4 regions of the Parabacteroides sp. CAG:2 genome follow, and region 3 is predicted to be linked to each of the others. Evidence: riboswitches for the same ligand, from Rfam matches in the RefSeq annotation. Region 3 holds a riboswitch; each other region holds the start of a gene.

The links. Region 3 has a riboswitch for cobalamin ahead of QVP94_RS11685 (sirohydrochlorin cobaltochelatase). Riboswitches for the same ligand answer to the same signal wherever they lie in the genome.
Region 1: it holds a riboswitch for cobalamin, as region 3 does, so the genes downstream of both, QVP94_RS00030 (TonB-dependent receptor) here and QVP94_RS11685 (sirohydrochlorin cobaltochelatase) in region 3, are expected to answer to the same signal.
Region 2: it holds a riboswitch for cobalamin, as region 3 does, so the genes downstream of both, QVP94_RS00045 (TonB-dependent receptor) here and QVP94_RS11685 (sirohydrochlorin cobaltochelatase) in region 3, are expected to answer to the same signal.
Region 4: it holds a riboswitch for cobalamin, as region 3 does, so the genes downstream of both, QVP94_RS00060 (TonB-dependent receptor plug domain-containing protein) here and QVP94_RS11685 (sirohydrochlorin cobaltochelatase) in region 3, are expected to answer to the same signal.

What each region holds. Positions count from the first base shown of each region.
Region 1 covers NZ_FR885248.1:3,421-10,435, reverse strand. Annotated here, with positions in the region: gene QVP94_RS00040 (anaerobic ribonucleoside triphosphate reductase) at 1-668, shown strand, start outside; gene nrdG (anaerobic ribonucleoside-triphosphate reductase activating protein) at 688-1,188, shown strand; cobalamin riboswitch at 1,229-1,436, shown strand; gene QVP94_RS00030 (TonB-dependent receptor) at 1,490-3,505, shown strand; gene QVP94_RS00025 (YncE family protein) at 3,502-4,656, shown strand; gene QVP94_RS00020 (hypothetical protein) at 4,666-5,946, shown strand; gene QVP94_RS00015 (DUF5074 domain-containing protein) at 5,943-7,015, shown strand, end outside.
Region 2 covers NZ_FR885248.1:10,686-15,414, forward strand. Annotated here, with positions in the region: gene QVP94_RS00040 (anaerobic ribonucleoside triphosphate reductase) at 1-1,290, opposite strand, end outside; cobalamin riboswitch at 1,553-1,755, shown strand; gene QVP94_RS00045 (TonB-dependent receptor) at 1,805-3,988, shown strand; gene QVP94_RS00050 (sirohydrochlorin cobaltochelatase) at 4,022-4,729, shown strand, end outside.
Region 3 covers NZ_FR885305.1:61,978-75,266, reverse strand. Annotated here, with positions in the region: gene cobJ (precorrin-3B C(17)-methyltransferase) at 1-33, opposite strand, end outside; gene QVP94_RS11695 (PepSY domain-containing protein) at 90-1,553, opposite strand; gene QVP94_RS11690 (TonB-dependent receptor) at 1,572-3,953, opposite strand; gene QVP94_RS11685 (sirohydrochlorin cobaltochelatase) at 4,100-5,017, opposite strand; cobalamin riboswitch at 5,146-5,343, opposite strand; gene aspT (aspartate-alanine antiporter) at 5,429-7,126, shown strand; gene QVP94_RS11675 (bifunctional aspartate transaminase/aspartate 4-decarboxylase) at 7,139-8,788, shown strand; gene QVP94_RS11670 (aconitate hydratase) at 9,059-11,308, shown strand; gene icd (NADP-dependent isocitrate dehydrogenase) at 11,333-12,610, shown strand; gene QVP94_RS11660 (citrate/2-methylcitrate synthase) at 12,616-13,289, shown strand, end outside.
Region 4 covers NZ_FR885248.1:15,760-21,754, forward strand. Annotated here, with positions in the region: gene QVP94_RS00055 (sirohydrochlorin cobaltochelatase) at 1-1,041, opposite strand, end outside; gene QVP94_RS00060 (TonB-dependent receptor plug domain-containing protein) at 1,064-3,127, opposite strand; cobalamin riboswitch at 3,239-3,435, opposite strand; gene QVP94_RS00065 (DnaJ domain-containing protein) at 3,599-4,396, opposite strand; gene QVP94_RS00070 (HAD family hydrolase) at 4,652-5,269, opposite strand; gene QVP94_RS00075 (sugar O-acetyltransferase) at 5,262-5,855, opposite strand.

The sequences.
Region 1 (7,015 bases), on a different contig from region 3:
CCTCCGTTATCAACCAAGGTACCTTGGGCATCGGCTTTATCGGACTGGCCGAATGTTTGGTGGCCCTTACCGGTAAGCATCATGGCGAAGATAAGGATTCGCAAGCCTTAGGCGTAAGGATCGTTACGTATATCCGGGATCGTGCCAACCAATTCTCGGAGCAATACCAACACAATTATAGCGTACTGGCAACTCCGGCTGAAGGCTTGTCCGGCAAGTTCACGGGAAAAGATCGTAAGAAGTTCGGATCGCTTCCGGGCATCACGGATCGGGATTATTATACGAACTCTAATCACGTTCCGGTATATTATAAGTGCAGTGCCCGTCATAAAGCAGAAGTAGAAGCTCCTTATCATGATTTGACTCGTGGCGGCCATATCTTCTACGTAGAGATGGATGGCGACGCTACCCATAACCCCGAAGCGATCATGCGTGTCGTGGACATGATGGATAAATACAATATCGGATACGGTTCCGTAAACCATAACCGTAACCGTTGTCTGGATTGTGGCTACGAGAACTCCACCCCTAATCTGGAAGCCTGCCCGAAATGCGGCAGCAAACACTTGGACAAACTTCAACGCATCACCGGCTATCTGGTAGGAACCACCGACCGTTGGAACAACGCCAAGCTATCCGAGCTAAACGACCGTGTCACCCACAACTAATTTTCAATTTTCAATTACCATGTTGTCTATCATAGATATCATCGAAGATACCACCGTAGACGGTCCGGGATTCCGGACCGCCATCTATGCGGCGGGTTGCCCGAACAAATGCCCGGGTTGCCACAACCCCGAATCATGGGATATCAATAAAGGGAAGAAAGTAAAAGCGGAAGAGATCGTGGAAAAAGTATTGGCCGACGAATTCGCCAACGTCACCTTCAGCGGCGGAGACCCTATGTTCCAGCCGGAAGGTTTCACCGAGGTAGCCAAAGCGATCAAGGAAAAAAGCCAAAAGACGATCTGGTGCTACACAGGATATAAATTCGAGGACCTGATAAAGAATCCGGCACAAGCCGCCTTGTTGTCCTATATCGACGTATTGGTAGATGGCCGCTACAAACAAACCCTTCGGGATGAGAGCCTTTTATTCCGGGGAAGCAGCAACCAACGGCTGATCGACGTACAAGCGTCTTTAAATAAAAAGGAAGTCGTGAAATACAAGTACAACCCTTTCATTTAAGGAAATTCTCCAATTATAGCCCGGATATTAACAAGATTTCATACCTTTGTCCCGAATTGGTTCCGTTTCGCCCAACCGGGGTTACGGATTAAAAGGGAATCAGGTGTAATTCCTGAACAGTCCCGTTGCTGTGAAGCTCTATTTCAAACATTCCGGAAACACTTTCGCCACTGGTATATAAGAATATAGCCGGGAAGGCTTTCGGGATGGGAGTCAGTCAGAAGACCTGCCAGTTAGGGAGAAGTCGCTCGCGAGGACAGAGCGGCTTGGTACGAATCATTTTCTAAACAGGTTTTAAATAATGGTGTTATCCTTTGCTAGAAAGGGATACCTTGCTTGCGTATTATCGATGCTGGCGATAGGTATGTCCCATGGACAAAGCAAACTCGACTCTATCCAGCACTTGGACGAAGTTACGGTCACGGCCCGGAGTTTCAGCTTTAAAGAGGTAATTCCTTCCCAAAAACTATCGGGGAAAGAATTACAAAATTTGAACAGTCACACGGTAGCAGATGCTTTACGCTACTTCTCGGGTGTCCAATTGAAAGACTATGGGGGCGTAGGAGGTATCAAGACCGTAAATATCCGAAGTATGGGAACGAACCACATGGGTGTTTTCTACGACGGCATCGAATTAAGCAACGCACAAAACGGACAAGTAGACCTCGGGATGTATTCTTTGGACAATATCGAGGAGATTTCTTTATACAATGGCCAGAAGAGCGATATCTTCCAATCCGCGAAAGATTTCGGCGCGGCCGGTACGCTTTATCTGCGTTCTCGTCGTCCTCGTTTCGAAGATGGAAAAACAACGAATATCCGTGCCACGATGAAAGTCGGTTCTTTCGACGTTATCAACCCCTCGGCGCTGTTCGAATATAAGATATCTGAAAACGTAGCCACCTCTTTCAGCGCCGAATGGTTAAGCGGAAGCGGTAAATACAAATTCCGTTACCGCCGTATCAACCCTGCCGGAGAGATCGCTTACGATACGACCGCCGTCCGGGAAAACGGGGATATCAACGCCACCCGCCTAGAGGCCGGACTTTATGGCAAGATGAGCGACGGTACTTGGAATCTTAAGTTCTACAACTACAATTCCGAACGAGGAATCCCGGGAGCCATCGTAAACAACGTATGGAGACGTGGTGAACGGGTATGGGATACGAACTCTTTCATGCAAGGCTCCTATATCAAAGAAATCAATAGCAAATTCAAGACACAGGTGAACGCGAAATATGCATTCTACCGTACGCATTATGTGAATAACGACGACAAGCTGATTCATGTAGATAACCTGTATAAGCAACGAGAGATTTACCTATCCTCCGCGAATGTCTATTCCATCCTCTCAAACTGGGATGTATCCGCCTCTTACGACTTGCAATGGAACAAGATGAACGCCGATATGTACGGATTCGTTTACCCGGAACGCTTCACCAACCTCCTTTCGGTCGCCACGGCGCTCCGGTTAGGGAAAGTAAAATTACAGGCCAGCGGACTGGCGACCTTTATCAACGACCGTGTAAAAGAAGGCCCCACACCGGAAGCCCGGCAAATCCTTACACCCGCCGTATTCGCCTCCTACAAGCCGTTCGAGAAACAAGACTTTAATGTACGCGCTTTCTATAAACGAATCTTCCGTATGCCTACCTTCAACGATTTATATTACGCCGATATGGGAAACTCCAAATTAAACCCAGAATATGTAACCCAATATGATGCCGGCTTCGCTTACACGAAAACATGGGAGAACCATCTTTTCTATCGCTTCAAGATACAGGCGGATGGTTATTTCAACAAGGTGAAAGACAAGATCATCGCTTATCCCAAAGGCCAGCAATTCCGTTGGACTATGTTGAATTTAGGTAAGGTAGAAATCAAAGGCATAGATGTCAGCACGGAAACGACCGTCAATCCGGTAAAAGATTTATTCGTCACGCTACGAATACAATACACCTATCAAAAGGCCCAAGACTTCACGGATCCCTCGGATACCTATTACGGAGATCAAATCCCTTATATCCCTTGGCACAGCGGTTCCGCCATCGCGCAAGCGTCCTTCAAGGGATGGAACCTCAACTACAGTTTCATCTATGTGGGAGAGCGGTATAACCAGCAGGAAAATATCAAATACAATTATACGCAACCTTGGTATACCAGCGATATCTCCTTGTCGAAAGATTTGAAATTCAATTTCGGGCTTATCAAGGCCGCCGTGGAGGTAAACAACCTGTTAAGCCAAGATTACGACGTGATCCTGAATTATCCGATGCCGAAGCGAAATTACAAAGTGTCTTTAACCATCGAGATATGAAAAGATATACATTATATATAATAGGTATCCTGATCGGTTGCGCTTTTTCATCCTGCCGCAAGATCGAGATCGTAGTTCCCTCGGAATACGAGCTGGTCTCCGACGGTATCCATCCCGAGGCGAATCCTCAAGGGATGTATTTGGTGAACGAAGGGAATATGGGAAGCAATAAATGTACGCTGGATTATCTGGATTACGTGAACGGTTATTATATCCGTAACCTCTACTCGGAACGGAACCCGAACGTAGTCAAGGAGCTGGGCGATGTCGGCAACGATATCCAGATTTACGGAAGCAAGCTTTATGTCGTAGTCAATTGTTCCCATAAAGTAGAAATACTGGATGCCCGGACTTGCGAGCGGATCACGCAAATAGACATTCCCAACTGCCGGTACATCCGTTTTTACCGGGGAAACGCCTATGTAACCTCTTATGTCGGTCCGGTGCAAATCGACCCGAACGCCCCGCAAGGAGCCGTATACAGGGTAGACACGACCAGCCTGAAAGTAGACGCCAAAGTCATAGTCGGTTTCCAACCGGATGAGTTGGAGATTTTGGGTGAATATATCTACGTAGCGAATTCTGGAGGATATCGTGCCCCGGAGTACGACAATACGGTTTCCGTAATCGAGCTAAACCGTTTCAAGCAAGTTCAAAAGATTCCGGTAGGGATCAATCTGCATCGTATCCGTGCGGACAAATACGGTAAATTATGGGTAACTTCCCGGGGAGATTACGATACGGTACATTCCAACCTGTATGTACTGGAAAAACGAAAAGGATATAACGAGATGGTGGTTACCGATACCCTGAATATCCCTTGCTCTAACCTTTGCATCAGCGGAGATTCCCTTTTCTATTACAGTACGGAATGGAACGTGAACACGCAGAGTAACAGCATCTCGTACGGAATCATAGATGTCCGTACCAAAGAGGTGATCAGCACGAACTTTATCACCGACGGTAGCGAGAAAGACATTCGTATCCCATACGGGATCATGGTCCATCCCTATACGAAAGACATCTTCGTCACCGATGCCAAGAACTACGTATCCAGCGGGACCCTCTATTGCTACGATAAGAACGGAATACGAAAATGGGGCGTACGTACCGGGGATATCCCCGCCCATATGGTTTTCCTTTATAAATAGAACAGCGTTATGAGACAAGTTTTATATCTATTCATTTCAGGTTTCCTAGCATTTCTATCCTGTACCCAAGACAAGATACAGATGGTTAGCTTGGGTATCGATGATGTCTATTATCTGCCCCGCATGAAAACCTATCTACTCAGCCCAGCCTTTACCGGCGACGAGTATCGGTGGACACTGCACCGGAACGGGACGGACTCTCTCGTATCTACCGAACGTTCTTATATCTTCCTTGCGAAAGATACGGGCACCTATCAGATGACCTTCGAGATCATCGATAAGGAGACCCCCTATAAGCACGATTTTCGTTTCGAGGTGATGCAGGAGGAAATAGAATATAGCCCTTATTTATCCAAAGTGTACGACTTTTGTCCCGCACCGGGTCAGTTCGTCAATACGATGCCCGAATATGAGGAAGGCGATACGAAAGAAACCATACTGAAAAAGGTAGAGGAGAATATCTCCGGTACGAACGACGTGATGATTTCCCTCGGAGGATACGGAGGATACGTTATCTTCGGCTTCGACCATACGGTCATCAACGTCAAAGGGAAGAAGGACTTTATGATCCTTGGGAACTCTTTCTATTCCGACCTGCCGGAATATCAAGAAAAAAAGGGAGGCAGCTGCGAGCCCGGTATTGTCATGGTCTCTTTCGACACGAACCAGAACGGCTTACCGGACGATGAATGGTACGAACTGGCCGGTAGTGAATACTATAAACCGGAAACCATCAAGAATTATCGCATTACTTATGATCGTCCGGATCCCAACAAGATCCCCGAGCCAGACATGGGCCAGCAATGGAGTGACGCTACTTATGTACCATGGAAAGATAATCAAGGCAATACCGGTTATATAGCGAAAAATATATATCATACGCAAAGTTATTATCCGATGTGGATTGAAGAGAATTCCTTGACTTTCTCCGGTACCCGGTTAAAGGATAACGCTACAGACGAGAGTGATACGGGTAAATACTACGTACTCTATTCGTATCCATGGGGATACGTGGATAACCATCCGAACGATTACAAGGATCTGAACAGCTTCGATATCGAATGGGCCGTGGATGCGGAAGGTAATAAGGTGGAATTACACGGCGTGGACTTTATCAAGGTATACACGGCGGTAAACCAATATTGCGGTTGGATCGGAGAGACCTCGACGGAGATTATCCGTGCGCAGGATTTACACATCGCCCCCCCTTCCATCATCGTACCCGATCCGGTAAGCGAACAAATGAAATTACAATATGATCAAGCAATCTTAAAAATAAAAGGCTTATGAAAAAGACGATTACCTTACTTCTCTGTACGTTCGCCACGAGCGGCCTAATGGCCCAAGGCAATACCTCATGGATCGCCGCCGGCATCGATCAGGCCCAAATGAGGGATGTACCGTCACAATCTTCCATCCTGCGTTCCACGGATATGGATTACAGTCAAGGTACATTTATCGTAAACGAGGATTGGTACGGCCATCAGAACAGTACCGTCAATTTCCTTACTCAAGATGGAGAATGGCACTATCGTGTCTTCCAGACCGAGAATCCGGGGCATGAGTTAGGATGTACCACGCAATTCGGTACGATCTATGGCGATAAGTTCTACCTAGTCTCTAAGCAAGAACGAGATCCCGGGGCAAAAATCACCGGAAGCCGGTTTGCCGTATGCGATGCCAAGACCATGAAGGTGATCAAAGAATTCAAGTATATCGCCCAAAACGCCGAGGGCAAATCCATAGCCGACGGCCGTTCCTATCTTCCGGTAGACGAGCACAAAGGCTATATAGGAACCAGCAACGGTATCTGGATCTACGATAGCGATAAGATGACGATCGGCAAACAAATAGAAGGTTCCGGAAATCCGAACGCCGATGGATACGGTGAGTTGTATTATGCCCAGATCGGTACCATGGTACGTGCCAACGACCTTGTCTTTGCCGTCCATCAACAATATGGTTTATTGATAATAGACCCGAAAACCGATAAAATTATCCGTACCATCGCCGCCCCGATCGAGAAAGAGACCGTAAAAGGGCAAGAGAAGGAGATTCAACGAGGTTTCGGCTCTATCGTTCAATCCAAGGATGGTACGCTCTGGATCAGCATGACCCAGAATACGGCCGGGGATGGTTCCGCCTTGGAATATATGCTAAACTTGAACCCCTATACCTTTAAGGTGGACACGGTAAAGATCCCGTTAAGCGAGACCATCGGTGTCGTTCCGAACTCTTGGTACGCATGGACCGCCGACGGTTTCTGCGCCAGTGCCAAGGAAAATAAAATCTATTGGAACGGACAGCCCAAAGAAGGAAGCTGGTTCACCGGCTACCAAATCTGCGGATATGATATCGA
Region 2 (4,729 bases), on a different contig from region 3:
AGAAGTCTTTGGTCCGAAACGGTTCTCGAATACACGGGTACGGCATCCCATGGTCGCTACCTCGTGGATATAGCGCTGAGGGTCGTCCGCATTCCAATCCTCGCTTTGGTTGAAGGTCGCGTCGAGATTCAAGAAGTTCGGGAAGAAGCGACGGGCGGTGACCTTGCAGGCCAATTGGTAAAGATCGTAGTTACGGTCTTCCGGCAGATAGCTTACGCCTCGTTTCTTTTTCCATATCTGGATCGGGAAGATAGCGGTCTCGCCGTTACCTACGCCTCTGTAAGTGCTTTTTAATAACTCCCGGATGATGCAACGACCTTCCGCCGAGGTGTCGGTTCCATAATTGATGGAGCTGAATACCACTTGGTTGCCGCCACGGGAATGGATCGTGTTCATATTATGGATAAAAGCCTCCATCGATTGGTGTACACGGCTTACCGTGCGGTTGATGGCATGTTGTATGACGCGTCTATCACCGCTTAATCCATCCAAGGTCTGTGTCTGGTAATCGTCGATAGGCTTATTATATAAGTGGGAGAAATCCTGTCCGTATAAATCCTCTAAGGTCTTTACTTCCTCGATAAAGCTATTACGTACGTAAGGAGCTAGGTAGAAGTCGAACGCCGGTATCGCCTGTCCGCCATGCATCTCGTTTTGGGCGGTCTCTAGAGAGATACAGCCAAGGATGCTTGCGGTTTCGATTCGTTTAGCCGGACGTGATTCGCCATGACCGGCGGAGAACCCGTATTTTAGGATGCGATCCAACGGGTGTTGTACGCAGGTCAAGCTTTTAGTCGGATAATAATCTTTATCATGAATATGGAGATAGTTGTTAGATACGGCTTCCTTGACCTCTTCGCTCAATAAATAGTCATCTACAAACGGCTTGGTGGTCTCGCTGGAGAATTTCATCATCATGCCGGCGGGTGTATCGGCGTTCATATTTGCGTTCTCACGGGTGATGTCGTTGGATTTGATATTGATAATTTCCAAGAACATATCCCGTGTTTTTGCCTTGCGGGCTACGCTTCGCTGATTTCGGTAAGCGATATATTTCTGCGCTACGTCCTTCCGGCTACTGGCCATCAATTCCAGTTCCACGGCATCTTGAATCGCCTCTACGGTCATTTGAGGTTCTCCCTTGAATGAGATATGGTCTGTGATCTGGCGAATCAGTTGCATATCTTCTCCCTTGTCTGTATGCAACATGGCTTTACGGATAGCGGTTACTATCTTCTCCTCGTTGAAGCCAACGATACGCCCGTCCCGTTTAACAACTGTCTGTATCATGATGTTGATTAATTTGTGATTGATTATGTGCGCAAAGGTATCGTATTACTCTGTATGATTTTCTTTTTGGAAAACTTTTTGCTGATTAAATTATGTTAAGGTATTAATTTGCAGTGTGTTGTAAAAAGTTTTGGAAAACTTTGTATCTTGCATGATTGCTTTTTGTTTTCCTTTTTGGCGATGTGATGTGTTATAAGCTTCTCTTTGTAAAGCTATTAAAGAACATAAGCCGGGATATATTTTTGTTTATATAAAATAATTCATACTTTTACCCCCGTTTTGGTGATGACGTAAAAACCATCCGGTTTCGTCATAAAGAGGGAATCCGGTGTGAATCCGGAGCAGTGCCCGCTACTGTAAGCTTTTGTAAAGTAGAAAACATTTCTCATACCACTGTCTGTAAAAGACGGGAAGGTCGTTCTCTACGAGGTAAGTCAGGAAACCTGCCAAGCGTTTTTATTGCTGTTTTTCTCGGGGTCAGGAAAGCGGAAATATACATAATAACAAATCGTTTATGAAAAGAAAGTGTTTGTGCGCGGCTTTAGCTGTAAGTTGTGCGATAAACGTATCATTTGCGCAGGTACGTTTACAGGGTAAGGTCGTGGATGAAAGTAATGAACCAATCCCGGGCGCGAATATCCGCGTGTCGGAATCCTTGAATGGTACAACCACGGATGCCGGCGGAAAATTTGAGCTGAACCTTCCCGATGGTAGACATCGTATTCGTGTGACTTACCTTGGCTATGAACAGGGCGTGTATCAAACGGATCACTCGGAAAAAGATGTCGTTATTAAGCTGAAAGAAAAGTATGTGAATATCGATCAAGTGGTGGTAACCGGTACCGGTTCGCATCGCCGCATGAGTAATTCCCCTATTCCCGTGAAAGTGCTTACGGGAAAAGACTTGAAAGAGGCGAGCGTAACCAATTTCCAAGATGCGATGACCAAGCTGAATCCGAGTATCGTATTTATGGAAAACGGACAGGGGGCTACGATGAATATGAACGGATTGACAGAGAAGTACGTGGTTATCTTGGAAAACGGTAAGCGTTTGGCCGGCGATGATACCTATTCCCGTATCGATATGTCTAACGTAAAGCGGGTAGAGATCTTGAACGGGGCCGCTTCCGCTTTGTATGGTAGCGACGCGATCGCCGGCGTTATCAATATCATCACGGATGATTCCCGCAATAAGGTGAACGTGACGAGCAATAGCCGTTATGGTAGCAAGAACCAATTCTTGCAGTCGGTCAACGCGGACGTGAATGTAGGGAAGTTCGGTTCATATACTTCTTATCAATATCAACGGGCCGATGGTTGGCAATTAAATCCCTATACGGAGAGTAAAGGCGAGTTGGTTCCTACCAATAAGCAAGCTTCCGAGGGATTTCACCGGAACGTGATCAACCAACGTTTCACGTACGACGCTACGGATCGTTTGTCTTTTTATGTGCGTGGTACTTTCTTCGGACGTTCCAGCGATCGTCCGATGCCGATGGATAAAGTGAATACGACCAACTATGATATGAGAAGAGAGACGTTCACTTATGGGGCGGGCGCTCAATACATGATTAATAAGAACTCTTATTTGAACGCTGATTATCTGTCGGACAATCATAGTACGTATAAGGATTTCTTTGATGGAAAGAAAAGCGGAGAGAGTGATATGACGAAACGGATTCATTACCATAACTTGAATGTCAAGGGAATCTTTCGTTTGGGCAAATATAATAAGCTTTCGGCTGGTACGGAGTTCATTAAAGAGTTACTGAGTAGCGAGACGGATAACATAGCGGGTAAAAGTATGTACACGACCGCGCTTTATGCTCAAGACGAGATCAATATCAATGAGCATTTCCAAGCGTACGCAGGTTTGCGCTATATTTACCATGAGAATTTTAAGAGTTATGCGACTCCTAACGTGGCTTTGCTGTATAAGGTAGGCGGTTTTAATTTCCGCGGATCGTATGCGGCTGGTTTCCGGACGCCTGAATTGAAGGAGTTGTATACGGAATCGGAGAAGAAAGCGTCCGGAGCGACTCGCCTTACGATCGGTAATCCGGATTTGGACCCGGAGAAGAGCGACAATTTTACGTTGAGCGCTGAATATACGATGCGGTATTTCTCTTTGTCCGTGTCCGCTTTTATGAATAACGTACGTAGCATGATTAACTATAAGATATTGGATACGGCGGAACGGGATGCTTATAACACCGCCCATGGTACGGACTATGATGAGATACAGATGCGTGCGAATATCGATAAAGCGAAGATCAAAGGTATTAACGTAACCTTCAATAGTTATCTGGGAGCGGGCTTTACCTTGAATGGTGGCTATAGTTTCATGGATGGAAAAAACGTATATGAGGATGAGCCTTTGGATAAGACCGTTAAACATAGTGGTACGGTAGCGGCTATGTGGTCTCATACTTGGAATAAGTATAAGCTGAACGTGAATTTTAACGGACGCATCCAAGGGGAACGTTATTCTACTTCTTATGGATACGCGCCGAAATATTCCTTGTGGAACCTCAATACGAGCCATACGTTTAGAGCCGGCGATTTCTTATTGGAACCGGGAGTAGGTATCGAGAACCTTTTTGATTATGTAGACGATCGTCCCTTTAATTACAATTACGCTACATTGACCCCGGGCCGTACCTATTACGTCAGCCTTCTGGTCCGTTTCAAGCAGTAAACTGTCACATGTCAACTATCAACTAATATAATAATGTATAGGGGATTTTTACGATCCATGTTTGTTTGTTCACTCCTGCTTGGGTTCGCCTGTTCGTTATGGGCGAAACCCGGGCGGGAGTTTTACGCTTCCGATATCCGGGAGAGCATGGAAAAGGGAGATAAGTTAGCGATCTTGATGGTACATTTCGGGAGTGCTTACCCAGAAGCTCGTGCCCAAGTACTCGATGTGATGAACAAGCGTGTCAAGGAGGCTTTCCCGGACGTGGAAGTCCGGCAGGCTTATAGCGCCCGTAGCGTAGTGAGTCGGTTGAGGGCGCAAGGTGTTTGGGTTCAGTTGCCGGCGGACGCCTTGGTGGAGTTGCGTGATCAAGGGTTTACCCATGTAATTATCCAACCGACTATCATTATAGAGGGTGTGGAGATGGAAGCGATCCGCAAAGAGGCGGAACAACGGAAAGGTTTGTTTAAGGATTTGCGTGTAGGTAATCCCTTGTTATATGATGATACCGATTATGAGGCGGTGATGAAAGCGGTTTCCTCACCTTCCGGAGTGACTAAAAATGGGGCTAAGTTATTGGTGGCGCACGGAACTTATCATGCCAGTAACTCGGCTTATGCGAAATTGGGGTATATGTTTCAGACCAAAGGAATGAAAGATTATTATGCCGGAACCCGTGAGGGTTTCCCTACGATCGAGGATGTAGGTGAGCAAATGCGCCAAGCCGCTCATAAGCGTGTG
Region 3 (13,289 bases):
GATTCCGGCGACTATAATCTTGCCTTTATTCATTCAAATCTATTTTATAATACAATGTTCTCAATAAATATAATACAAATATACAGGCTTTACTTCTTTCTTCTCGCTTTTCGCCTGATATATTTTATCGCAAGCCATACACCGGATAAGGAAACGAACGTGCCTCCCAACATGGTTCCCCACATCACGATATTCCATAAGACCGGATGATCTACCAAGAATTTCAGATTCAAGCTATGCAATGCCGGATACATCCAATGGTTCCAACGAGACGGCGTATTTACATAACGGTATTGTCCATTACGGGGATTAATGTAATAACAACTATTATCCACGTCTTGAATAGATACTTTCCAGACCGGGAGTTCTAAATTCCTTTTTCGTGAGATATAATACGTATCATAAGCATCCAACAGTTTGATATCAGCCGTGGTCCCGATACCATGTATCTGAGACAATACGGAACGGATTTCTTCCGGTCGCAGGTTCAATAAAGATATCCCGTCACTCTTATTTGCGTTCACGACAATATCCTTCGTGTCTGTTTGTACGATGTAAAAGGGTATATCACCAAAACTACTCCATTCCAATTGACGGATCTGGCCGGAATAGGCTTGTATGACCGCCCTGTAATCCAACGGATAATCGAGTGGGGAAGGAGCCATCTTCCGCAGTTCTTGAACCGGGTTTATATCAAGCTTGGCTTTCAACCCCCAATCCTGTACACGAGCCAAAGACATCATACCACTAAAGCAGAAGGTGAGGACGAATAAACCGAATAACACCCCAAGAATATGATGCCATTTATACCAGAACTTCTTATAAGGGGAAATCAAATAACGTCTCCTCGCTAACCGGAAATCCCGTATTCCTAAATAGATCCCAGCGATACACATAACGCATCCAATGCCGGATAACCAGACAACTACCTTTATCCATAATTCAGCGTCTTGCCGCAAGGAAGTGAAATAAACCCAATGAGGGATCGCCCCGAGCCAAGCCCAGAAACGACTGTTTTTATCCGTATATTGCAAAACCTCCCCGGATTTAGAGGATATGTATAATTCATGTCGTTCCGGATCGGCGAAATGGAATTTATAGATCGGAAATTCCTCTTTTAAACGACCGAATGGAATCCATTGGTCCAAGGTGTACAAGGAATCTACCTTCGCTATGGAAGAGGTATTCCATTGTGATGCCACACGTTGGATACGATTCCAGTCGATTACGGGTAATCTTTCCGTCGAGTCGGCAGGAATATCATAACTCCCTTTCTCCGTCCGGATATGAAAAACAGTTTGTCCCAAATAGCTGTTTAAGGTAACATGGCTTATCCGCTCGTTCTGCGGTAAACGTTTCTCTATCTGGTCTAACGAAGGAAGATTCTCCAGAGAGAGAATATCCATCTTCGCCCGTTTATCGGCCCGGTCCGCTCGCGGGAACGTATGGTAGATCATTACCAATCCCGATAGGAACCAAACGAGAAACAGGATACTGAACGCCGTGCCCAGTATCCTGTGTATAAATAGCGTGATCTTTGTCAATAGATTCATGAGCGTATGTTCTATATATTATAATGTATAGGAGATAGCCACTTGGAAATTACGAGGCATGCTTGGCACCATCTGTTGTCCGAGCGCTTGGTTATAATAATTGTTGTCAAACAAGTTATTCAAGTTGAATGTAAGGTGAATATTGTTGTTCAACAAATAAGACATACCGAAATCGGTTACCCAATACGGATCGAACCAAGAGTTGTTAGATGTATTACGGTATACTTTACCGGTATAACTGCTACTCAAGTGAAATTCCAGATTCTTCAAGACACCCCGAGGGATGGTATAACTGCCGTATGCGTAGAAAGTCTGGTTCGGTACGTTGCTCTGCCAGTTTCCTTCTTGGCTATTCAATTGTTGCTTTGTCTCATCCGGGTTATTGCCATAGATAGCCTCGATCAATTCCGGATCCTTTATTTCTTTCATCTCCCGGATCTTGGAGTCGTTCAATCCATAACCGATCGTCAGCGCTAAGGTGCTTACCGGAGAAAGAGTGACATCAAAATCAAAACCCTTGGAATCTTGTACACCCACCTGTCCGATTACGCTCATCGTGGTAGTCTCGCCGTTTACCTCCTCTTGATAGTTGTTGGTCAACGTAGCCGTACTGTTCATCTTCCGGATATAGAACAAGCTGGCATTGGCGCTTAATATATTGTTCAATTGATATTTAAGCCCCACCTCGGCTTGGTATCCTTTCTCCGGCTTAAATACTTCCTCATTGCGAGCAGGCTCGAAACGATTTCCATCACCTCCTACATAAACGACATTATCTTGATAGAACGTACGGATCGGCTTGAAGAAAGAAGCGAAAGAAGCATAAATGGATGTATTCGGATGGGGCAGATAGACCGCTCCGAAACGATAAGTCAACGCCTTATTCTTTATCATATTGAAGCTTGAATGTTCCTCATACTCACGTCGTCCGGTAGGAGTTGTAGCGCTGGCGGACATATAACGGAAAAAGTCGTAACGTAGAGCGGCTAATACCTTCCATTGCTCGTTGAACTCAACCATATCTTGAAGATAAAGGCTGTTGGAATAATGATGCGTAACCGTCGCTTTCGAGAATTTACTGGTCATATATCCCATGCTATGCGGATCATAAACGGATACATGCGAATAAAGGCCGGGACCCTGAACATCATCCCCTAAATTATAGCCCGAATAGCTGGTACGATTCAAGGCGACGAAAGAGTAACCTCCCATATACGTATGCTTTATCTCACCCGTCCTGAATTTACCGCTTAGCTCGAGCGTATTGGTTACCGTCTTGGCTATATGGGAGAAGCGAAGCGGGAAAGAAAGATATACACTGTCCAAACAGATATATTTTTTCTGGCCGTTTTTCATATAATAATGATCATAGATCGGATCATCACTTTCGAGATAGTCGAGGGCTTCCGTCCCAAAATAGTTGATATCGTCGTTATTGTAAGAAAGGCGATCTGTTAGTTTTGCGCCGTTCCAAAAAGTATGTGTATACTGCGTCGATATGTTCCAAGCATGATTCTTCATAAAGTCGGACTCGTTATTGTAACGAGCCTCACGGTCAAGTCCCGGTAGCATATCATTTTTATGGAGATATAACTGTCCTGTTTGCACATTATATACATCATTTGCCATTAAATCGGGAAGACCGATCTCCGTCCCATAGAAGTCGCGGTTAAAACCTCCACGAACATCTAATAGGTCACGTTCCGTCATTTTAGCTTGCAATGCCAGATAACCGGAAAAGCGACGGTTGCCATTATCACGCCAGCCCTCTTGATCGGAAAAGTTGACATTGGCGTAATAATTGACCGGACCGACCAATTTACCGCCCATGCCAAGCGTCGCCTCTTTATTCTCGTAACTACCATAGGCCAATCGGGCGTTAACGCTCTGTTTCTCTGACGGGGATTTACGAACGATATTCAAGGTTCCACCTACGGCTGAATGTCCGTAAAGTACAGAAGCCGGTCCCTTTAATAATTCAATAGACTCGATACAGGATAGATCGGGTACGGGATAAGAGTTGTTTATTGCCGAACGTTCATCGCGGATACCGTCTATCATCATGATAGAATGATCGAAACCACGGATCGACAATTGTTGAAATGCGCCATAAGATGTCTGGAATCGTACGCCCGGCATAAAGCGTACCGCATCTTGGATATTACGGATACCTCGCAACTCCAGACTACTCGCCGTAATGCTATTAATTGAAATAGGAAGATATTTCATAGGTACGTCCAACTTCGTGATTTGTGGACGTGGCTTGCGTGCGGCGGTCGCTACGACTTCTTGAATATTGAATGTCGTATCGGCGAAATTCGTGTACTCATTCTTGTGTTGTGCCTGCATCGTACTGATACATAAGGCTGTCAACGGTAAGATTGTCAAAACTCTTTTCATATATTTAGCATTATAACTGTTTATTGTATGCATGTGAAATCCCTTTCGAAAGAAATTCCATTTTCCTTCGAATGAAAATTTAGTTTCTTTCGGAAGGAATTACTTTTTCTTCCGAAAGGAATAAAACATAGATTTGGAGAACTTTTTTAGTCCTTCTCTACCGCATAAGCTTTCTTCTTATCAACGATATCGATCATCTTATGTTTAGCCATGAAACGGGCATGTTCGATGAAGATCTTCTGAATATCCGGATTCTGTCCCAGACCTTCCATAAATACGCTTACCTCGTAGCCTTTCTTTTCCAGTTCCTCTTTCCAATCACCGGCGATATCGTTTTTCGCATGGTCTCCGGCGACAAACATAAATGGCATCAACAAGACTTTCTTCGTTCCATTGGCCTTTACTTGGGCTACCATCGTATCAAAAGTAGGATAGCCCTCGATGGTTCCTACGGAATAATCCTTGAATCCCTTCTCCTTCAACATATAATCCAACATGGCATATTGAGCCGTCGCCGGAGTATAAGTGCCATGGCCTACCAATAAAGTAGCGCCTTCTTTCGCCCCATTTTTTGTGATAGCGACGATTACCGCCTCATAATCCTCCGGTGTATACAATAAAGGATTACCGATACGAATCTCCTTGAAAGAAGATTTCATGGTGGCAACATCCTTACGTAAGGATTCCATCTCGATACCTTCGATTATATTCGTGGATTGGATCAAGACATGTGTATAACCATCAGTCTTTAATTTTTCCAAGGCCTCGATCGGGTTCAGTTTCTCTACGCCACGAGCTTTTAAGCGGCGCATTACAATGCGAGAAGTCCATGCCTCACGCAACTCAACATCTTTGAAAGCTTCTTTCGCTTTTTGATTGATCGCGTCGATTGTCAAGGCACGGGTATCATCATGGGTTGTTCCAAAATGTACCATCAATAAAGCGGCCTTATCGCCCGGTTGTAAAGAGGCGAATAAATCGGATGCTACAAAATTCTCGCCATCGTGCGCACGACAAACTAGGCTGATGACCAGCAGGAAGAAAGATAGTAAGTGTTTCCTCATCATATGAATATATTAATAATTAGATTACATATCAATCCCACGGAGACAACGTATTATTCCGTCTCCAACATCTTTTGGATATAGGTGATATTTCTATCCTCTTAATTGCTCCTGACCCCGGGAGGAATTAATCATTACTTCGCTTGGCAGGTTTCCTGACTGGCTCGGAAAGCAACCTTCCCATCTTTCTTAAGACAGTGGCATAGCAGAACGCTTTCCTTTTCAAGAGCTTCACAGTAGCGGGCACTGTTCCGGATTCTAACCGGATTCCCTTTTATAGAGTTGTCGGTAGACAAACTCTATCACCTAAGCGGTCGCAAATTTATATAAATAATCCCGAAAAGTAACAACATCTTTCAAAGAATCCCTGTTTCAATAGCATCTTTTTTGTTTAACATCAAATAAATAGATATGGAATGGATAACTAATTTACTTCAACATTATCCGGAGCTAGCTATTTTCATAACCTTAGCTCTCGGTTTCTGGATTGGCAAGTTTAAGATAAAGAAGTTCACGCTGGGAACGGTTACCAGCGTATTATTGGTCGGTGTATTGATCGGGCAATTGAAAATCGATATAAGCGGACCGTTAAAGTCCGTCTTTTTCTTGATGTTCCTCTTCGCTGTAGGATATAGCGTTGGGCCACAGTTCTTCCGGGGATTGAAAAAGGAAGGTCTTCCTCAAATGCTTTTCGCCGCCGTCATGTGTATATTTTGTTTGATCGCTCCTTTTTTGTTAGCGAAACTTATGGGATATAACGCAGGCGAGGCCGCAGGATTATTGGCGGGCTCCCAGACGATGTCGGCAGTATTAGGAGTTGCCGAAGATACGATCGGACAGATGAATATTAGCGATACGGATAAAAGCGCTATGGTAAATGTAATGCCCGTGGCCTATGCGGTAACTTATATTTTCGGTACGGCAGGATCCGCATGGTTAGTGAGTGATATCGGGCCACGTCTTTTAGGAGGACTCGACTACGTGAAAAAAGCCTGTAAAGAGCTAGAGGCTAAAATGGGAAATAACGACGAGAGCGAGCAACCGGGCTTTATGCCTGCCGCCCGTCCGGTAACTTTCCGGGCCTATAAGATTAGTAATGAATGGTTCAAGGATGGCAAAAGCGTAAAGCAGTTGGAGGTGTATTTAGACCAATTGGGACGGCATTTGTTCGTGGAGCGTGTCCGTATTAATAATGTAGTAACCAATGTTAAACCGGATTTGGTTTTACATACCGGAAATGAGGTTGTCCTAAGCGGTCGCCGGGAATTCGTGATCGGAGAGGAGAACTGGATTGGCGACGAGGTCAATGACATTGAATTGCTCGATTTTCCGGCAGAGACGTTACCCGTACTAGTGATCCATAAGGAATACGTGGGGAAAAAGATCTGCTATTTACGCAATCAATCGTTTATGCATGGTGTTAGCATCAAGTCCGTAAGGCGTGCGGGTATCAATATCCCGGTCTTGGCCGCTACGGTGATAGATTCCGGTGATATGTTGGAATTGGTGGGTATGAAATCAGAGGTAAATAAAGCGGCTACGACTTTAGGATATCCCGATCGCCCAACCAATCAGACCGATTTGATTTTCGTGGGTATCGGTATTTTCTTAGGGGGAATTTTAGGTTCGCTCGCGATTCATTTCGGAGGTGTCCCGATCAGCCTGAGTACGAGTGGCGGCGCTTTGATAGCCGGACTCGTCTTTGGATGGCTTCGTTCCAAGCATCCGACCTTCGGGCGTATTCCAGAGCCTTCCGTCTGGATATTAAATAATTTGGGACTGAATATGTTTATCGCCGTAGTCGGTATCACGGCGGGTCCCAGTTTCGTGACCGGATTGAAGGAAGTCGGTATAAGTTTATTTATTATCGGTGCTTTAGCGACATCTATCCCGCTTATCATCGGTATTCTGATGGGACGTTACGTTTTTAAGTTCCATCCGGCTATCACTTTAGGTTGCACGGCAGGTTCACGTACGACAACCGCCGCATTAGGAGCGGTGGAAGATGCCGTAGGAAGTGAGACTCCAGCCTTAGGCTATACCGTTACCTATGCGGTGGGTAATACTTTATTAATCATCTGGGGTGTCGTTATTGTGCTAATCATGTAATATATATAATGTATGGACAAGAAGAAAATACATGTCACGAGAGAATATGAGAAAAAGATGTCGGAGATTAGCCCTTTCGAGCTAAAGAACATCTTGATAGAGTTAGCGGATGAGAGCGCTCGTAAAAGTACGCACATCATGCTGAACGCAGGAAGGGGAAATCCAAACTGGATCAGTACGGTTCCACGGGAGGCATTCTTCCTATTAGGGCAGTTCGCCTTGGAGGAATGCCAGCGGGAAACCGAATTGGCAGATGAGATGGCCGGAGCCGCAGGGGTTCCCAACCGCAAAAGGATCGCGTCTCGCTTCGTACAGTTTCTAAAGAAACATGCGCAATCTCCCGGCGCTACTTTATTGAAGGGTACCTATGAATATCTGGTCACGGAAAAAGGTGTAGATGAGAATGAGCTTGTATACGAATGGGCGGAAGGTGTCATTGGTGATCAATATCCGGTTCCCGATCGTATCTTGAAATATACGGAAATGCTCGTGCGGGATTATTTAGACCAAGAATTATGTGATAACCAGCCCCCTGAGGGAATATTCGACCTTTTCGCTACCGAGGGCGGAACTGCCGCCATGTGTTATATCTTCGATTCCTTGCAACAGAATTTCTTGTTGAATAAGGGAGACAAGATCGTTCTCTTCGCTCCGGTATTCACTCCTTATATAGAGATTCCGGAACAGGCTCGTTATCTTTTTAATGTCATAGAGATAAAAGCCTTGAAGATGACAAAAGACGGCTATCACACATGGCAATATCAAGAAAAGGATTTAGATGTCCTGAAAGATCCTAGCGTGAAAGCCGCTTTCATAACAAACCCGAGCAACCCGCCTTCATACGGATTGACAAAAGCATTGATGAATAGGATCGTTGAGATCGTACGGAACGACAATCCCAACCTCATGATTATTACGGATGATGTGTATGCGACATTTATTCCGCATTTTCGCTCGATGATGGCCGAATTACCAAAGAATACGTTATGTGTCTACTCTTTCTCCAAATATTTCGGGGCAACCGGATGGAGATTGGCGGTAATCGCTTTACATCAAGATAATATTTACGACCGGATGATCCGTGAATTGCCAAGAGATAAACAGGAGCTTCTAAAAAAACGATATAGCAGTCTATCCTTACATCCCGAGGATATCCGCTTTATTGATCGTATGGTAGCCGATAGCCGTCAAGTAGCCTTGAATCATACGGCCGGTCTTTCCTTGCCACAACAAACACAAATGTCTCTGTTTGCGTCTTTCGCTCTATTAGATGCGGAAAATACCTATAAGAAAAGGATGCAGGATATGATCCACGAGCGTTTACACACATTGTGGGAAAGCACCGGATTCACCTTATTGGACGACCCTTTGCGTGCGGGATACTATAGTGAGATCGATATGCTTGTCTGGGCTAAGAAATTCTATGGGGATGATTTCGTGGAATATCTAAAAAAGAATTACGAACCTCTGGATGTCGTTTTCCGTCTGGCACAGGAAACTTCCTTGGTTTTACTGAACGGAGGAGGTTTTGATGCTCCCGAGTGGTCTATCCGCGCATCTTTAGCCAACCTTAAACGGGAAGATTATGTCCGGATCGGAGAGGGTATCGCATCTATTTTGCATAGTTATGCCCAAAGATGGAAAGAAAGTCTCGATAAGTAGAAAAAACAGCTCCAAGGCTTGAACAAAACGGGCTAATGGTACGTTTTATTAATAAACGTGCGATTAGCCCGTTTTTCTAAGTTATCCGGGAGATTATAAATAACCTCTATAACCTCATAGAAATTATCGAACAAATTGTATTTCATTATATTATATATTTGTTGATAATAAAAACAAAGACTCATTGGCAGATGTCTTATTTATTACATTTTAGCTGGTTATAGATAAATATATTTGCGAAAAGGCTTACAATAAAAAACGAATATGAATATGGTGTACGACATTGACATGCTTAGAAATTTCTATGCGAATTTCCCCAGAAGAGTGGACACAGCCCGCGAACGTATCGGTGGTCGCCCGATGACCTTGGCCGAGAAAATCTTATATGCGCATCTATACGATGAAAGCTCGACTCGCCTTTTCAAAAGAGGTGAGGATTATGTGAATTTCCGTCCCGACCGTGTGGCTATGCAAGATGCCACCGCTCAGATGGCGCTTTTACAATTCATGAACGCCGGAAAAGAAAAATCCGCAGTACCGGCTACCGTGCATTGCGACCATTTGATCCAAGCGAATATGGGAGCCAAGACGGATATCGATACGGCTACCAAAAGCAATAGCGAGGTCTATGATTTCTTGAAATCGGTCTCCGATAAATATGGAATCGGTTTTTGGAAACCCGGAGCAGGCATTATCCATCAAGTGGTATTGGAAAATTATGCGTTTCCCGGCGGTATGATGGTAGGAACTGATTCACATACCCCGAATGCCGGAGGACTTGGAATGGTCGCTATCGGAGTAGGAGGAGCCGACGCCGTGGATGTCATGACCGGAATGGAATGGGAACTGAAGATGCCGAAACTAATTGGTGTTAAGTTAACTGGTAGTTTGAATGGTTGGGCCTCGCCGAAGGACGTGATTCTTAAGCTAGCGGGCATCTTAACCGTAAAAGGTGGAACGAACGCTATCATCGAATATTTCGGTCCGGGCACCGCCTCAATCTCAGCGACCGGAAAAGCTACGATCTGTAATATGGGTGCCGAGGTAGGAGCGACTACTTCCTTATTCCCATTCGATAATACAATGGCTCAATATCTTCGTGCCACGGGACGTGACGAGGTAGCGAGCTGGGCCGAAGCTATCGGTGAATATCTGGAAGCGGATATGGACGTTCGTGCCGAGCCAGATAAGTTTTACGATCGTGTAATCGTTATTAACCTTTCCGAATTGGAGCCGCATATCAATGGTCCGTTCACGCCGGATGCAGCTACGCCTATCTCGGAGTTTGCCGCAAAAGTAAAAGCGAATGGCTATCCCCGAAAGATGGAGGTCGGATTAATCGGTTCCTGTACCAACTCTTCTTATCAAGATCTAAGCCGTGCGGCATCTATTGCTCGCCAAGCTTATGAGGATAAAATACCGGTAGCGGCACCCTTGATCATCAACCCGGGTTCCGAGCAAATCCGTTATACGGCAGAAAGAGATGGTATTATCGGTGATTTTGAACGGATTGGCGCAACCATTATGGCGAATGCCTGTGGTCCTTGTATCGGACAATGGAAACGTCATACGGATGATAATACCCGTAAGAATTCGATCGTTACTTCATTCAATCGTAACTTCGCTAAACGTGCGGACGGTAATCCGAATACACATGCTTTTGTCGCTTCTCCGGAACTGACACTGGCCTTGACCATCGCAGGTGATCTATGTTTCAATCCTTTGACCGATACCTTGAAGACAGAGGATGGTAAGGTTGTGAAACTGAAAGAACCGAAAGGCTCGGATTTTCCGCCGAAAGGTTTCGAGGTAAAGGATAACGGCTATCTGGCACCTACGGGTAAGAACGTAGTGGTGAACATCGATCCGGAATCCAATCGCCTACAGGTATTAAAGTCTTTCGCTCCTTGGAACGGAGAGGATTTCACGAATATGCCCCTTCTTATCAAGGCTGAAGGTAAATGTACGACGGATCATATCTCGATGGCCGGTCCATGGTTACGTTTCCGTGGGCATTTGGAAAATATATCGGATAATATGTTGATGGGAGCCGTAAACGCTTTCAATGGGAAGACAAACTCTGTATTGAATCAACTGAACAATGAATATGAAGCAGTTTCTGCCGTAGCGAAACAATACAAGGCAAATGGTATTTCCTCGATCGTCGTAGCGGAAGAAAACTATGGTGAAGGCTCTTCCCGGGAACATGCAGCCATGGAGCCTCGCTTCCTAAATGTAAAAGTGATCCTAGCCAAGAGTTTCGCCCGTATCCACGAGACAAACTTGAAGAAACAAGGAATGTTAGCACTGACTTTCGCCGATAAGGAGGATTATAGCAAGATCCGTGAGAATGACCATATCTCGATCATCGGATTGAAAGATTTTCAGCCGGGCAAACCGTTGACGGCCGTTCTTCTTCATGCGGATGGTACGCAAGAATCATTCCCGGTTAACCATACGTATAATGATTTACAAATTAAATGGTTCAAGGCGGGTTCCGCTTTAAATACAGCTCACTAAGACAAACAAAAAAATCTTGATATCATGAGTAAGATAACAAAGAAAGGTAATCATATTTTCGTTCCGGATCACGTGACGATCCCTTATATTGAAGGAGATGGCGTGGGGCATGAGATCACTCCCGTTAGCCAAAAGATAGTAAACGCTGCCATCAAGCAAGCTTACAACGGAACCCGTTCCATTGAATGGAAAGAGGTCTTAGCCGGTGAAAAGGCGTTTAAGCAAACCGGAAGTTGGCTTCCCGATGAGACTATGGAAGCATTCCGTGAATACATCGTCGGTATTAAGGGACCGTTGACAACTCCGATTGGTGGAGGTATCCGTTCATTAAATGTGGCCCTCCGTCAGACGTTGGATTTATATGTTTGTCTCCGTCCGGTTCGTTGGTTTAAAGGAGTCGTATCTCCGGTAAAGGAGCCGCAGAAAGTGAATATGTATATCTTCCGTGAGAATACGGAAGATATCTATGCCGGAATCGAATGGCAACAAGGGACTCCGGAGGCACAAAAGTTATTGAAGTTCCTCACCGAGGAAATGGGAGTGAAGAAAATACGTTTCCCGGAAACTTCCTCTTTCGGCATCAAGCCGGTTTCTGTGGAAGGTACGGAGCGTCTGGTGCGTGCCGCTATCGAATACGCGATATTGCATCAGTTACCGAGCGTGACTTTGGTACACAAAGGTAACATCATGAAATTCACGGAAGGTGGTTTCAAACTATGGGGATACGCTTTAGCGGAACGGGAGTTTGCGGATCTCACTTTCACATGGCCTCAATATGAGAAGATCAAGAAAGAGCAAGGCGAGGAAGCGGCCAATACCGCCTTAGTGGAAGCTTCAAAGGCCGGTAAAATCATTATCAAGGATGTCATAGCCGATGCTTTCTTGCAAAACACTCTATTAATTCCGGAAGAATATTCCGTGATCGCTACCTTGAACCTGAACGGCGATTATATCTCCGATCAATTAGCAGCAATGGTAGGTGGCATTGGCATTGCTCCCGGCGCTAATATCAACTATAACAGTGGTCATGCGATCTTCGAGGCAACACATGGAACCGCTCCGAATATCGCGGGAAAGAATCTCGTAAACCCCTCTTCCTTATTATTATCATCCGTGATGATGCTGGAATATATGGGATGGAGTGATGCGGCTAACCTGATTACATCCGCTATGGAGCAAGCTTTCTCCGCTGGAGAGGCCACTCATGACTTGGCTCGTTTTATGCCGAATGGCAAATCTCTCGGCACCAAAGAATTTGGTGATCGTATCATCTCTATTATCGAAACAATTAAATTAGTATAGTCATGTTGAAGAAAGAATATTTAATTTACAAATTGTCCGAGGCTGCCAGAGAGGCTTGCAAGATTGACAACGAACTTTTCCCGATGTATAATGTGAAACGTGGCCTTCGTAACGAGGATGGTAGCGGCGTGTTAGTAGGATTGACCCAAGTCGGTAATGTAGTAGGATACGAACGCTTGCCAGAGGGCGGTCTTAAAGCAATCCCCGGTAAGTTATTCTATAGAGGTTACGACGTAGAGGATTTAGCGCGTGATTTCATCAAGGAAAAACGGTTCGGTTTTGAGGAAGTGGCTTATTTATTACTTTCTGGTAAACTCCCCGATAAAGAGGAATTATCAGCCTTTAAAGAACTGTTGAACGATAATATGCCCTTGGAGCAAAAGACCAAGATGAATATTCTGGATCTGGAAGGACAGAACATCATGAATATATTGGCTCGTAGCGTATTGGAGATGTATACCTTCGACGCAAACCCGGACGACACCTCCCGAGATAACTTAATGCGCCAATCTATTGAATTGATCTCTAAGTTCCCGACGATTATCGCTTATGCCTACAATATTTATCGTCATAGCACACAGGGGCGTTCTTTACACATCCGTCATCCGCACGAGAACTTATCGATCGCAGAAAATTTCCTTCACATGCTGAAACGTGATTTCACGGATCTGGACGCACG
Region 4 (5,995 bases), on a different contig from region 3:
ATGGTTCACCCAGATCTGACGAACAGCGTCGTAATCGCCTAAGCCTATGATCTTACAATTCTCCAAGCTTCCGTTATGGCTTTCTTCCGTGTCGATCTTGAAGCCCATCTTCAAAAGTTTTAGTCTCCAGCAAGCGTCGGCGTTAGGAGCGGCAGCGCTGAAATCATCACCCTCCTCGATACCCCAAAGGTCATTATGCGCATGGTCTCCGGCGATAGACATGAACGGAGCTAAGGAGATCGTGATCTCTTCCGGTTTTAAGTTATGATCCTCGCAGTATTTGGTAAGTTTGGAATAGACACATTCCTCATTAGGTTCGCCTTCTTCCGGCCAGAACAACATATCTCCGTAATCAACGGTACCTACGAATACATTCTTGTTAGCGGCCAAGGCTTGCATAGCCTCTTCTGTTTCCGTGTATTTCGTATTTGCGTTATAGTTTTTATCCGGGTTACCATGTCCCATTAATAAAAGGATGTTCTTGTTATCAGCCAATTTATCACTGTAGTGGCTGTATAGGACTTTCGCTACGGCTTCCACATCCTCTTCGTCGTACACCAAACAAGGGCTTTTTACGACTTGAACACTCGGGAAAGACTCGATCATGAATTTCTTCTTCACGTCCGTATTCATCAAGCTTAGGTATTCCTCACCCGGGATGATGTGTAAGGACTGTACCGCTACCTTCTTGTAACCGGCATTTCCTAGAGCTTGTAACCAAAGATCCGGTTGGTAACGTGCGATACCGGTCTCTGCCTCTACACGATTCACGCAAGTACGGGAGGTAAATGACAAATAGATGTCCGCGTCGGGAAATGCGTTCTGGAAATCGGCCAATGTTGCGTCGTAAGTCTTGATAGACTCTTTGAATGTGCTACCGAATGTACACAACAAGATCGCCGTGTCATGTTTCTTACTTGCCTTTACGACTTCTTCCGCCGGGTTTGCGGTATTGTCGTCGTCTCCATCATCACAGGAGGTAAAAACTGCGCTTGAGGCAAATAGACTCGCCGCAAGCAAAAGGTACTTAAATTTGTTCATCGCATTTAACTTTTAAGATTGTTTATAGTTTATGTTTATTCTGAAATTTCACGATAACGGAGGCGTACCAAGTCCGTCCGGGAGACGTGGTTCCACGATGGCGTCCGAACGGGGTACGATCCACATAATCGAAGATATTATCGATACCGACATTGATATCTAAGTTCCATTTTTTCTTTTTCAATACGTTATGACGGGTATTCAATCGCCATAGCTGATAACTTTTTCCATCACCGTCCGTGATATAAAAGCGGGTGGATTGGTATCGGCCGAACAAGGTGACATCCAATTTATACTTTTTCCACGCATGGTTCCATGCTAGTTTCCAATTGGCATTATGGAATGAGGTTCCGTTGATCGGGGTATAGAGCATATAATTCGGGTCGGCCGGATCATCCGTGTATTGCGCTTTGGCATCCGTATAGCTATAGCCTCCACCAATAGCCAAGGAAGCTAGGATTTGATAGGTTAGCGATATATCTCCCCCGAAGGAACGGGCTTTTGATAAGTTCTTGTGTTGCATGCTGGATTCGATCTCATCCAGTCGGTCTTCGGCGCTTGTCGGGATCTCGGTCAAGGCGATCATGTTCTTGATACGGTTGTAGAATCCTGTTACCGTGATCTGCAGGTTCGACGCATGATATTCTACGCTCGCCGAATAATAATTGGACTTTTGCGGTTTTAAATCCTTATTACCATAATAATGTTTCCACGGGCCGCCGCCGATCTGCGTGATATAATCATCGTGCAACTCCTTTAAGGTAGGAGCCTTAAATCCATTTGAGTATGTGGCTCGGATATTGAAGTCGCCTAGTTTGTACATGGCGGAGACTTTAGGGGTAAACGTAGCCCCGAACTCTTGGTGCACGACGAAGCGCCCACCTACCGTCACATTCAACCGATCTGTCGGGTTCCATTCGTCTTGTACATAAGCGGAAGCCGTAAATACGGAGGCTTTCCCGTTCTCGATACGCCGGGGAGATTTCAAATGATCGTATTGATATTCGAGTCCGGCGCTTAGGATATTGTTTTCCCCGAGGTGGAATACGCTTTTGGCTTGTCCTAGGAAACGTTGTTGAGAGGTTTCCAGAATATGTTCCCCCGGATAACGGGTAATACGTAAACCCGTCTCCGGATCGAAGAAGTTCGTGACATCTTTATGATGGTAATTATAGAAATAACTATAGTTACCATAAGTTAGGTCTACCGAAAGAAAATTCAGTCCTCCCAATGTGTATTTAGCTCCTCCGGCCACATCGAAGTTCCGGTAGAATTGATCATAGGTATAATACTTGAATGCGCCGTGCGGACGATAATTCCATTTCTGGTAAAAAGAGCCATCGGCCGAGAGGCTCAGCCGGTCGTTCACTTTGTAGGTTAAGTTCTCCCTTAGCGTAAAGTTCGTGGATCGGTTTACGGTTCGTGTCACGGTTCCATCCATTACCTCGTGATGGTCCCATTCTTGGGTCGTATTTCGCCAGCCGTCCGTATGGGTCGTACTAAGTGAGGTGGTGGAATTCACTCTCTTATGCCCAAAGCCGATTTGTACGCTTTCCAATATATCTCCATATGATCCGACACGAGTCGTATTCGATAGGCTCACTTTATCCCGGTTCTTTTTCGTGATAATATTGATAACACCGGCGATAGCGTCCGAGCCATACAGGGAAGAGGCGGCACCTTTTACGATCTCGATACGTTCGATATTGGCGGGGTTGATAATACTCAAGTCGTTTTGTCCGCCGGTATCTCCGTTGATCCGTTTGCCATTGATAAGGATCAATATGTAATCGTTGCCTAATCCGTTCATCTGGATGCCACTACCCATGTCGCTCGGATTAAAGGTGATGGAAGCGTTCAGCCCTTCCAGAATATCTTGCATACTGCGTCCTTGGTAACTGTCAAGGGCTTTGCCGGTGATTACCTCTGTTTGCACAGGGGCGTCTTTCAGATAGTGTTCGGTACCCGTACCGGTGACCACGACCTCGTTCAATAGCACGGAAAGTTCCTTCGGATCTTTCAATATGCTTTGGGCGCATACGGATTGTACGCACAAAGCTAAAATAGCAGATGCTAAAAGCCTCATATAGTGTTTTATTGGTTCACGAAATAAAACAACAAGCTTCTATTGATAATGTCTCAAAAAATAAACTGAATTGTTTTTTGTATGACACGTGCTCTTATCCTGAAAGCTTGATGTTATTGTAAGACTTTAGCAGGTATTCTGGCTCTCCTCTGGTTAGAAACCTTCCCATTCCAACTTAGGAACAGTGGTTTTTGAACTTCTAACCAACTTCATGAGGATTACAGCTGCAGGAACAGCTCCGGATTCACACCGGATTCCCTCTCACCAAACTATGTGATAGTTTGATTACTAAAATCGGAGGCAAAGATATGAATGTTTTCTAATATTTAGAAAATATATATGAAAAAGTTTTTTTGTAAGGTATGATATGTCTGTCCACTTCTATTAAGGAGAAAGAATATTTACATCATAAAGAAGATATCGGTAAATGTAATAGGCTGACAATTCGTAAGTAATACTGTTTGTCGAATCTTACTTCAAGCCTCTCGATTGATAGATCCTTTCCTTGGCCTCATTTATTTTCTGAAACTTCTCGTTGGCGGCCTTGCGGATGTCTTCTCCCAAACTGGCTACTTTGTCCGGATGATGCTTGACGGCCATCCGGCGATAGGCGGCACGGACTTCCTCGTCCGTGGCGGTCGGTTCTATCTCTAGCACCTTGTAGGCATCGTCCAAGGAACTTCCTTTTAGGTTCAACATGGATTCAACTTCTCTATCAGACATTCCCATCGCCATCGCTACCTCTTTCAAGGCATTGATCTCGGCTGCGCACACATTCCCGTCACTCTTAGCGATCTCGGCGAGGAACGCAAGCAATTGCAGCCGCTCCTCATAACTTAGGTTGTATGCGATCTGGGTTCCGCATTCCCGGATGGTATTCTTGAATCCCATGTTGTTCTCCTGATCCATGCGTTTAGCTTGGTCGAAAAGCTTTAGCAATATCTCCTCACCTTGGCTTACGGCGATCTCGCCGAAGTTTCTCCGAAGGAATTGACGGACGTATTCCATCTCGCTATGCATGATCTTCCCGTCGGCACGGATGATATAGGATGCCATAACCAACATGGAGAAAAGGAAACTGTTACGTTCCCCGGCGTATGGGTCTCTTCGTGTATATTGATCATCGTAATTGGTGCCGCCACCGAAAGACTGCCCCGTCATATTTGCCCCTTCCTCGAAGAAAGAGCCTAATATAATGCCGGCTAGAGCGCCTAGCGGTCCGAACGCCATAAATCCCAAGACGCCACCTATCCATTTCCCGATACCCATATTCCTGTTTATCTTATTTGTTGATTACCGATATGCAATATTCGTAAAAAAACGGGAGATATGCAAATGTAAAAGGCGGGTGCGTGAAGCATACCCGCCTTACGGTTATTTGGAGAGTTGGATCTTGAATGTTTTCTCATTTATCCGGATGAGATACGTTCCGAAGGGCAATCCCTCGTAGCCCTGTAAGCCTATTCGCTTTTGGTAGCGTACAATCTTTTCATTGAGCGCGATCACCATCACTGGCTGTAGCTATTATTGTTCAATTTTGATCCCGAAAATTCGCTCTATTTCAAAAATATACTTTTTGGTTGTTGTAAACAATACAGCTTCCATTCCAATCGCCTTTGCACCCAACACATTCACCATTCTGTCATCCGTAAACAAACATTCCGACGGTTTAAGGCTATATTTGTCACAAAGGCGAAGATAAATTTCCTTTTCAGGCTTGATGAAATGTTCCTCACACGATATTACCACACCGTGAAGCAACTGGAATATGTCGAATTTCTCCATGACCCGGTAGATTGTGTCGCTCCAGTTCGTCAACCCATATAGTTTGAATCCGGATTGCTTTAATTTTTTTAGAAGTACATGCATACCTTCAATCTCTCCTGTTATCTCTTCAAGATAATTATCCTTGAAAAACGTGAAGGCATCGCTATATTCAGGATACCTTTTTATCGCTCCGTCAATCATTTTCTCAAACGGGATTATTCCACGGTCGCACATGTTTATAAATTCCGGATCTGATAGAATCTTGTGAAAACCGATTAGCGACACTTCATCATCCCCGAAATGTCGTTCAAGCAAGGGTTGCAAATCGTGATTTACAAGGACCTTGCCAAAATCAAAAATGAGGTTTTTAATCATTATCTTCGATATTTTTAATTACACGGCAAGGATTGCCGACAGCTATGGAATTGGCAGGAATATCTTTCACGACAACACTGCCTGCTCCGATGACAGAGTTTTTACCGATGGTCACACCCGGAAGGATTGTAGAGCCGCCTCCTATCCATACACCATTTTCTATAAGGACAGGTCGGGCAATTGTGTCGCAGATGGACGCTCCGGGATGTGTCCTTTCCGGCATCCTTTCCGCAAGGTGAACGGAATGAGTTGCGGTATATATTTTCACATCGGGGGCTATCATCACGTTGTTACCGATAATGATATTGTTATTATCGAGGAACGTACAGTTCATGTTCACGATCACCTTGTTCCCGAAATAGATGTTTTTCCCATACTCGCATCGGAAGTCTATGTCGATGTAAACATCCTTGCCGATACTTCCGAACATCTGCCGATAGATGCGCTGCTTTGCCTCATTGTCGGCATAATCCGTTTCTCTGAGTTGGTGTAGTAGCCTTTTGTTACGGACAGTCATTTCCGTTATTTCGGGCGATGAGCCGTCGAAAGGCTCCTCATCCATACATTTTTGATATTCAGTTTTCATGTGTTCAATTCATCTCATTGTAGAGTCTTATTCTTTATTTGAGCCAATTATTACGACAAGGTAACGCAAGCAAGAATAGGCAGCTTCAAATTGATATGCCTTCAAGCATACGCAAAGTTACACAAAATAGCTGAGAACAC